3 regions of the Marinobacter sp. MBR-105 genome follow, and region 3 is predicted to be linked to each of the others. Evidence: predicted binding sites of a transcription regulator. Region 3 holds the regulator's gene; each other region holds the start of a gene.
What was found. Region 3 encodes sigma-54, which starts transcription at its own class of promoters, with help from an activator protein. Its sites were predicted from a motif close to ANTGGCATNNANNTTGCTNT; they were not measured.
Positions count from the first base shown of each region.

Region 1: the regulator sigma-54 is predicted to act here: its motif matches at 1,682-1,701, upstream of glnA (glutamate--ammonia ligase).
Region 2: the regulator sigma-54 is predicted to act here: its motif matches at 1,308-1,327, upstream of ACSSVV_RS01035 (PEP-CTERM sorting domain-containing protein).

Region 1 covers NZ_JBRJHG010000012.1:22,502-25,713, reverse strand. Annotated here, with positions in the region: gene typA (translational GTPase TypA) at 1-1,442, opposite strand, end outside; gene glnA (glutamate--ammonia ligase) at 1,836-3,212, shown strand, end outside.
Region 2 covers NZ_JBRJHG010000001.1:217,578-220,789, reverse strand. Annotated here, with positions in the region: gene ACSSVV_RS01040 (glycosyltransferase) at 1-511, opposite strand, end outside; gene ACSSVV_RS01035 (PEP-CTERM sorting domain-containing protein) at 579-1,259, opposite strand; gene ACSSVV_RS01030 (PA14 domain-containing protein) at 1,408-3,212, opposite strand, start outside.
Region 3 covers NZ_JBRJHG010000008.1:124,151-127,362, forward strand. Annotated here, with positions in the region: gene ptsN (PTS IIA-like nitrogen regulatory protein PtsN) at 1-253, opposite strand, end outside; gene hpf (ribosome hibernation promoting factor) at 342-650, opposite strand; gene ACSSVV_RS11185 (RNA polymerase factor sigma-54) at 724-2,253, opposite strand; gene lptB (LPS export ABC transporter ATP-binding protein) at 2,442-3,167, opposite strand; gene lptA (lipopolysaccharide transport periplasmic protein LptA) at 3,145-3,212, opposite strand, start outside.

The sequences.
Region 1 (3,212 bases), on a different contig from region 3:
GTTACGTCACCCATCTTCACCGGGCCGTAGTGGCTGAAGGTGGAGGTCAGGATGCCGGTACCGGAAGTCATGGTCAGGAAGGTGTTACGGAAACCGATCAGGCCACGGGCCGGAATGGTGTATTCCAGGCGGATACGGCCCTTGCCGTCCGGGATCATGTTAGTCATGTCACCTTTGCGCAGCCCCATCTGCTCCATAATCGGGCCCTGGTGCTGCTCTTCGATGTCGATGATCACGTTTTCGTACGGCTCTTGCTTCTGGCCGTCGACTTCCTTGATGACCACCACCGGCCGCCCCACGGCCAGCTCGAAGTTTTCGCGACGCATGTTCTCGATCAGAACCGACAGGTGCAGTTCACCACGGCCGGATACCTTGAACTTGTCGGCCGAGTCGCCTTCTTCAACCCGCAGCGCTACGTTGTGCAGCAGCTCTTTTTCCAGGCGCTCCTTGATGTTCCGGCTGGTCACATACTTGCCTTCTTTACCGGCAAACGGTGAATCATTTACCTGGAACGTCATGGATACGGTGGGCTCATCAACGGTCAGCGCCGGAAGGGCTTCTACGTTGGAGGGATCACAAAGAGTGTCAGATATGAACAGCTGGTCCAGACCACTCACGCACACAATGTCGCCAGCCTGGGCTTCCTCAACTTCCACACGCTGCAGGCCGGAATGGCCCATGATCTTCAGGATACGACCGTTACGCTTCTTGCCGTCGGCACCGATAGCCACCACCGGGGTGTTGGTCTTCACTTTACCGCGCATAATGCGACCGATACCGATGACACCCAGGAAACTGTTGTAGTCCAACTGGGAGATCTGCATCTGGAACGGGCCATCCAGATCAACCGAAGGCGCTGGCACATGATCAACAATGGCCTGGAACACAGCGTCCATGTTGTCGTCCAGATTCTCATGATCCATGCCGGCGATGCCGTTCAGCGCACTGGCATAGACTATCGGGAAGTCGAGCTGTTCATCGGTGGCACCAAGGTTGTCGAACAGGTCAAACACCTGATCCACCACCCAATCCGGGCGGGCACCCGGACGGTCAATTTTGTTCACGACCACAATCGGGTTCAGGCCCGCTGCGAAAGCTTTCTGAGTCACGAAACGGGTTTGCGGCATGGGGCCGTCGATGGAATCCACCACCAGCAGCACACTGTCCACCATACTCATTACACGCTCTACTTCACCACCAAAGTCAGCGTGGCCCGGGGTGTCTACGATATTGATGTCGTAGTCTTTCCATTTTAGAGCAGTGTTTTTTGCCAGAATGGTAATGCCACGTTCTTTTTCCTGGTCGTTGGAGTCCATTACACGCTCGTTCTCGAGCTCTTTCCGGTCCAGCGTGCCAGACTGGCGCAGCAGCTGGTCAACCAGGGTGGTCTTGCCATGGTCAACGTGGGCAATAATGGCAACGTTTCTAAGCTTATCAATCACAACGGGTATCCTGAAGAAATTAGCGGCGCGCAGTATATCGAAAAGTCCATGGCGATAATATGAAGATTAGTGCCTAATATGTAACCAATCGGGGCTTGCACCATAATTATGCGTTATCAGAGAACTTGCACCACCATGGTGCATGGCAGTGGTGCAATAAGCATGGTCTTCGGCCAGGAAGCTGCGCCACATTAGCCCGAAAGCCTTGTCGCTGCGCTGTTCTGGCGCAGCCGACAAAAACTGGCAAGCCGATTGCTTATGCCAAAGCAGCCGCATAGTGAAGGTAAGGACCACAAGCTTCTGGTAAGCTTCCCTGACCTGAAAAAAGATCGGGCCTCAGAACACTGAACGATCCGGCACAACGAACATGTAAAACCTTACGGAGCATGCACAATGTCCAAGACGATTGATTTGATCAAAGAACACGAAGTCAAGTGGATTGACCTGCGTTTCACCGACAGCCGTGGTAAAGAGCAGCACGTAACCCTGCCCGCCACCGAGGCGGACGAAGACTTTTTCGCTGACGGCAAGATGTTCGACGGCTCCTCCATTGCCGGCTGGAAAGGCATCAACGAATCCGACATGATCCTGATGCCGGACGACGAAACCGCCGTTCTGGACCCGTTCACCGAAGAAACCACCGTCAACATCACCTGCAACATTGTAGAGCCTTCTACCATGCAGGGTTATGAGCGCGACCCCCGCTCTGTTGCCCGTCGCGCCGAAGAATACCTGAAGTCCACCGGCATCGCTGATGGCGCTCTGTTCGGCCCGGAGCCTGAGTTCTTCGTGTTCGATTCCGTCAAATGGAACGTGGACATGCAAGGCGCTTCTTACCACATCCATTCTGAAGAAGCCGCGTGGGTTTCCGGTGAAGATTTCGACCGCAACAACATTGGCCACCGCCCGGGCGTAAAAGGCGGCTACTTCCCGGTTCCGCCGGTCGACAGCCTGCACGACCTGCGTGGCGCCATGTGTGCCGCCATGGAATCCATGGGCCTGGAAATTGAGGTTCACCACCACGAAGTGGGCACCGCTGGCCAGTGTGAAATCGGTGTTGGCGCCAACACCCTGACCCGCAAGGCAGACGAAGTTCAGATCCTGAAGTACTGCGTGCACAACGTAGCTCACGCCTACGGCAAGACCGCCACCTTCATGCCCAAGCCAGTTGTGGGTGACAACGGCTCCGGTATGCACGTTCATATGTCCCTGAGCAAAGACGGCAAGAACCTGTTTGCCGGCGACAGCTACGCAGGCCTGAGCGAAGCGGCTCTGTACTACATCGGTGGCGTGATCAAGCATGCCAAGGCCATCAACGCCTTCACCAACCCGGCCACCAACAGCTACAAGCGTCTGGTTCCGGGTTACGAAGCACCGGTTATGCTGGCCTACTCCGCCCGTAACCGTTCTGCCTCCATCCGTATTCCGTACGTGAACAGCCCGAAAGCTCGTCGTATTGAAGTGCGCTTCCCGGATCCGGCCGCTAACCCGTACCTGGCCTTTGCTGCCCTGATGATGGCCGGCCTGGACGGTATCCAGAACAAGATCCACCCTGGCGATGCCATGGACAAGGATCTGTATGACCTGCCGAAGGAAGAAGCCCTGAACATTCCGAAGGTTGCCGAGACTCTGTCCGAGGCCCTGGACTGCCTGCAAGCAGACCACGAGTTCCTGACCCGTGGCGGCGTGTTCACCGAAGACATGATCAAAGGCTACATCGACCTGAAGCGTGGCGAAGTCGAGCGTCTGAACATGACCACTCACCCGGTC
Region 2 (3,212 bases), on a different contig from region 3:
GCAAAGCCAAACCGTAGTCTTTCCTTTCTGAACCGTTTTGAGCGCTAACTTCACCGCCGGTAAAGCCGAGGTATTGGGTGTCTGCATGTAAGGCGGAAAAAATCGATACCGCGTGCTGTGTTTTGCAGAGTATACGGTTGGTAAAGCTGAGGTAGGGACCTCTCGATTCAATGAACCATTCCTGGTTAGGGATGAGCCAGTGGTGTCGGCCAGCAGCCAATTGAGATATCCAGATATTCTCGAGGTGAATGACGAGATCTGCCCGTTGACCCGTATGGAGCGGCCGGAGTAAAGCAATTTGAGTTCGATAGAAGAGTTTGCTGAGAAATCTGGGGCAAAGTCGTTCTAATGCCTTGAAACGATAAGCTGAAAGGCGGGAACGCCATAAGGGAGTAGGGGGCAGTTGAACCTGCCTGGCCTGGTGCCCAAGCCGCTGTAGGGCTGCTTCCAGTATCCTGGCATCTTTTTGCAGCCCTCTGCCGCTATTGGCATAAACAATCAGTACATCCATGAACCTGACCTGAAATGAAAAAGCCCTGCAAGTGCAGGGCTTTTAAAGCGTAGCATAGAACTCGATGTCAGGCTTTTTTACGGCCTTTCATCCGGACGGCAATGCCAGCGAGACCAAGGCCAAGCAGTGCCAGCGTGCCAGGCTCGGGAACCTTGGTAGCGCGAACTGCGATCACCATATCGTCGTGGTTATCGTCGCCTACGTAACCGTCATCCAGGCTGATTACAAAGTAATCATCTTCAACATAGAAGAGGTTGAAGTTTGTGCTGGAATTGGGCTTGGTAATGTCGTTGAACTGCCCGCCATTATTAGCGTCGTTATTAATGGTAACGCCTCTGCCATTGATGAACTTGAAGTTCAGCAGGGCGTCAAGACCACCGTAAAATACAGCACTGTATTGGTCATCTACGGAACTATTGGTATCGAATACCAGCGTGTTACCCCAGTAGAACTGGTTGTTGTCTGAAGCTTCCTTACCCAGGTAGGTGAAGGTCAGCTTGAACAGATCGGAGCTGGTGGATTTCAGGTTGTGGCCGAACAGTACGGTATCACCCACGTTGTACAGAGGTGCATCGGCTGTCCAGGTACCACTAATGCGAGTGGCGTAATCGTTGTCTCCCGGAACACTTTGCTCAGCTACAGCGCCAGGTGCGTTTGCATTGGCAACAGCATCGATATAGGCAGCCTGAGCTACTCCAGCAAAACCGACGGCTGCAGCCATTGCCAAGCCTTGAGTCAATTTTTTCATTTGAGTCACTCCTCCAGTGAGTGGTCTTTGCGTTACGTCATCCTCTAATAAGCAGGCTTCGTGCCAGATTTTAAGTCATTGAATATTAATGAACTTTTCTGGTCGCTGCTGTTTGGTTGTAAAATAACTCGACAACTAAAATGCTCACTTAGTTAACCTGATGCTCTACCGGATCAGACGGTTCACTACTCAATCCATTGATATCAATTACCTGAATCGTAAAGTACCAGGTGCCGGGCGCCAGGCCGGTAACCGTGGTTGAGGTTGTGCCTGCCGGCACCTCCAGAGTTTGAGTCAGGTTTGCAGCATCCTGTCCGTAGTTGATCCGGTAACGGTCAATTTCGCTCAGAGAAATGCTGCTGCCATCTACCCTGGTGCCGGGAGGCGTCCACGACAATGTCACACTGCCGCTGGCATCGCCGGTACCACCGGGCTGACTGGTGACCGGTGATTCTGGTTCCGATACGGTTTCGAGCGTGTACGGGTGCAGGCCCGATTGATAAGCCTCAAGAACCGTCACGCCGCTATCGTTAAGCACCCGGCTGGCTGATGGTTGCATCAGGGGGAGTCCGTAGCGAAGTTTGTAAAGATCGTCGATGCCGTCGTTCAAGGTGCTTTCGGCGAACTCGCTGTCCAATGCCAGATGCTGGACGGTGTTGGTCGTGGATATGGCATCTCCAGTGGCGGCGTCGGTAATCGCCAGTTGTGCAGTGGCGCCCCAGCCGAACTCAAAGTACTCCATGGTGATGGCAACGGGGGTCCCCGCTTCGAGACTCGCTGTGGCGTTGTAGCTGGTGGGGGATTGGTTCTTCCACTGATCAATGACGGTAGAGCCGTTGAGGAAAAGCCGAACACCATCATCCGTAGTGGTGGTGAAGGTGTAGTCCCGGGTTCCTTCATTGTGAGGTGGTGTGAACCATCCCTGCCAACGCACGCTGAACCGGTCCCTTGGAAGCTCCGCTGACGGGCTTCCACTATTCCAGTTGAAGTTGACCGTCGCATCCCGCTGACTGTAAACGAAGCTGTCAAACTCGGTGCCTGTGAAGTACTGGCCGACGAATCCGGTTGCGTACACTTCCTGAGGGGCAGGGAAGTCGCTGGCATCGGTGGGATTGGTGCCCGCCTGGTACTCTTGCAGGATGGTGTAGCCATCACCGTCAAGATCTACATTGGCATCGCCCGGGTTGGTGGGGTCCGTGCCATAGGCGTATTCGTACCCATCCGGAATACCGTCATTATCAGTATCTTCGGTGCCGGGATTGGTCCTGGCCCAGAACTCATCCATGGCGGTAAGCAGGTCATTGTCGGTATCGGATTTGGCGTCGGCCGCATTGGATGGATCCAGCCCGTACACAATCTCCCAGTTGTCGTACAGATCATCACTGTCCGCATCAAGTGGTGGGTACTGGCTGTTGAATGAGAGTCCCTGTTCAGCGTCAAAGTAGCCGATTCGGTAACCCAGATGGTAGGCATCTTCGGTTGTCATCTCGGGGGCCGAGTCAGGGGCTTTCTGAGCGTAGCTGTGTAGCGCGCTGCCGCTGATCACTTGCTGAGAGATGCCGGGGCCGGACCAGGCAACGGTAAAGTGGTCGTCCCATCCACCTTCCTTGTGTCTGAATTCAAAGTAATATTTTTTGCCGGCCTCCAGATATTGTACGCCGGAGGTTTGTGAGGCGTAGCGGGTGAAATTATCGAGGGGCGTGGACATGGTGGAGGCGATCTGAACCGCACCGTCCGGGTTCTGGGAATCAGATAACCACAGTTGTGTCTGATCGTCGCCACTGATGTAAAAGGTGTATTCGCCCGTTTCGGGGGGCTCGATAAAGCCCCGGATCAGCGTGCCGTAATTATTGGCTCGGCTGGTGGCTTGGCGCAGTTGGGTGAGTTCAGTGATTTCATCGGGCGAATCCGGATATTTCTCTGCGTCCAGCATGCCCTGAACGTAGTTCCCGG
Region 3 (3,212 bases):
GCACGCCGATGACGCGGTCCAGGCCTTCCAGTCGGCAGTGGGGGATGGCAATACCCTCACCGATACCGGTGCTGCCCAGCCGTTCGCGGGAGACCAGATTGTTGAAGATCTGGGTGTCGCTGAGGATTTCATCCTGAAAGTGAATCCGTTCAGCGATGAACTCCAGCACACGTTTCTTGCTTGAGGCCGGCACCTTACAGAGGGTCAGTTCAGGGGCAAGAATATTGTCGATGGTCAGGGATGGCTCGCTCATGGATCGACTGCATGTCCGTAAAAAAAAGGCTGCGGCCGGTTAGCCCCGCCGCAGCTCGTTTCATGAAACACCCGGTAAGGTTCGCGCTTCAGCGACCGCCGTTACCGTGCATCCGGTCTACGTTCTTTTCCTTGTGCTTGAGGATCTGACGGTCCAGCTTGTCGACCAGAGCGTCGATTGCGGCGTACATGTCCTCATTTTCTGCCTTTGCGTGAATCTCACCACCAATCACGTGCAGCGTGGCTTCCGCCATCTGGCGCACCTTCTCGACCTCCAGGGTGACCTGGCAGTTACTGATGTGGTCGAAGTGACGCTCCAGCTTCTCGAACTTGGTGTTGACGTAATCCTTCAGAGCGGGAGTCAGTTCTACGTGATGGCCTGAAATGTTGAGTTGCATAGGCGTCTCCTGTTGTCATACTGCCGGCGTGCTTGCCGGATTGCGTGCCAGTGCATCTTGCACCGGCGAAAGTTTAAACCAGGCGTTTTCGTTCGTTCGAGGGAGGAATATGCATGGCCTCCCGGTATTTGGCCACGGTACGCCGCGCCACGTTGATTCCCTGTTCCCCTAGCATGGCTGCAATTTTGCTATCGCTCAATGGCTTTTTCGGGGTTTCCTCGGCAATCAGCTTCTTGATCATCGCCCGGATGGCTGTAGACGAGCATTCGCCGCCCTCGGCGGTGCTGACGTGGCTGGAGAAAAAGTACTTCAGCTCAAAAATACCGCGGGGCGTGTGCATGTACTTCTGGGTGGTAACCCGGGAAATCGTGGACTCGTGCATTTCCACCGCCTGGGCAATGTCAGACAGGATCAGAGGCTTCATGGCTTCTTCGCCCTGATCCAGGAACCCTTGCTGGTGTTCAACGATGCGGGTGGCCACTTTCAGCAGGGTTTCATTCCGGCTTTGCAGGCTCTTGATAAACCATTTCGCTTCTTGCAGCTGGTCGCGCAGGTAGGTGTTATCGGCACTGCTGTCAGCCCGGCGGATCAGTGACGCGTAGCTGGCATTCACCCGGATACGCGGAGCGATTTCCGGGTTGAGTTCAACCCGCCAGCGGCCTTCGTGTTTGCGTACGATAACGTCCGGGATAACGTAATCCGGTTCGGCCCGGTCCACGACATCGCCAGGGCGAGGGTTCAGGCTGGTGATCAGGGCCAGTACCTGTTTCAGCTGGTCTTCCTTGAGCCGGCTGCGGCGTAACAGTTGCGCGTAGTCCCGGTTGCCAAGCAGGTGCAGGAACTGGGTAACCACCAGTCTCGCCTGGCGCAGCCAGGGGGTATCCGGTGGCAGCTGGTTGAGCTGAATCAGCAGGCATTCCTGGAGATCCCGAGCGAACACGCCGGGCGGGTCGAAGTGTTGCAGGCGGTGGAGTACCGCTTCCACTTCGTCCAGTTCCAACGGGTCTTCTTCGGTTTCGTCCAGCAGGCCTGCGTGAATGTCCTCAATGTCAGACGTCAGGTAGCCGCGCTCATCCACAGCATCCAGCAGCGCGTGGGCAATGGCCTGATCCCGCTCGCTCAGAGGTGTCAGGTTCAGCTGCCACTCAAGGTGATCCTGCAGGGTTTCGGTAGGCGAGTTCCGGGTTTCGAAATCCGATTCGTGCTCGTCTTCGCCTTTGCTGGCCGGAGCCGGGGCAGACTGGTAGATGTCGTCCCAGGCGGTATCCACTGGCAGATCATCGGGAATGTTGTCCGGAATATCGTTCTCGGACGACCAGTCAGGGCCGTTCTCGGTTTCGTCCCAGTCCGGGCTCGCGTCCTGGTGGCTGTCGTCCTGGTTGGCCTCAGAGCTGGAAGCTTCACTGTGCTCGTGCTCTTCGCGCTCGTCGCCTTCAGGGTGCTCATCGTCCTCTGAGGTTTCCAGCATTGGGTTGGATTCCAGCGCCTGCTGGATTTCCTGCTGGAGATCGAGGGTAGAAAGCTGTAGCAGGCGTATGGCCTGCTGCAGCTGGGGCGTCATGGTCAGACTCTGGCCCAGCTTAAGCTGTAATGAGGCTTTCATAACCATGGCTCAAGATCCATAACTCATGGGCATCCCGGTTGTTGCTTTGCCGGCGCACAGGCCGAAAAAAATGTTGTACGCTGGTTACTTGCCATTGTCTGTGAACAGTATAAGCAAGTTTTTTGCCGAGTTTACTTGCTACAGATCATCAAAACAATCAGACCTCGGATAAACCCTGTTTTATCAGGTCAGAGCCGGAACTCATCACCCAGATACACTTCTTTCACTTGCTGGTTTGCCAGAATGGCTTCGGCATTGCCGGAGGCGATGATGTGGCCGCCGGAAACGATGTAGGCATTCTCGCAGATGTCGAGGGTTTCCCGAACGTTGTGGTCGGTAATCAACACGCCAATACCTTTATCCCGCAGGTGCCGGATAATGTGCTTGATGTCACTGACGGAGATAGGGTCTACGCCCGCGAAGGGTTCGTCCAACAGGATAAACGCGGGCTCCATGGCCAGCGCCCGGGCGATTTCAACCCTGCGGCGTTCGCCTCCGGATAGCGCCATACCCACGCTGTCTCGGATGTGAGTAATATGAAACTCTTCCAGCAACTCTTCCAGCTTGGCCTCCCGTTCCGCCCGACTCATGCCTTTGCGGGTTTCGAGGATGGCCATGATGTTGTCCCGCACGGTCAGTTTGCGAAACACGGAGGCTTCCTGGGGCAGGTAACCGATGCCCTTGCGGGCGCGCCCATGCATTGGCAGCGGGGTGATGTCCTTGGCGTCGATGGTGATCCGGCCGTGATCCGCAGGCACCAGGCCCACGATCATGTAGAAGCAGGTGGTCTTGCCGGCGCCGTTGGGGCCGAGCAGGCCGACAATCTCGCCGGAGCGAATTTCCAGAGAAACATCCAGCACCACTTTTTTCTGCTTGTAGCTTTTTGCCAGATTACTGGCCCTGAGAACTGCCATCCGAACCTTTCCCGTCACTGGATTGAGCTGAATTACGAGGCTGAA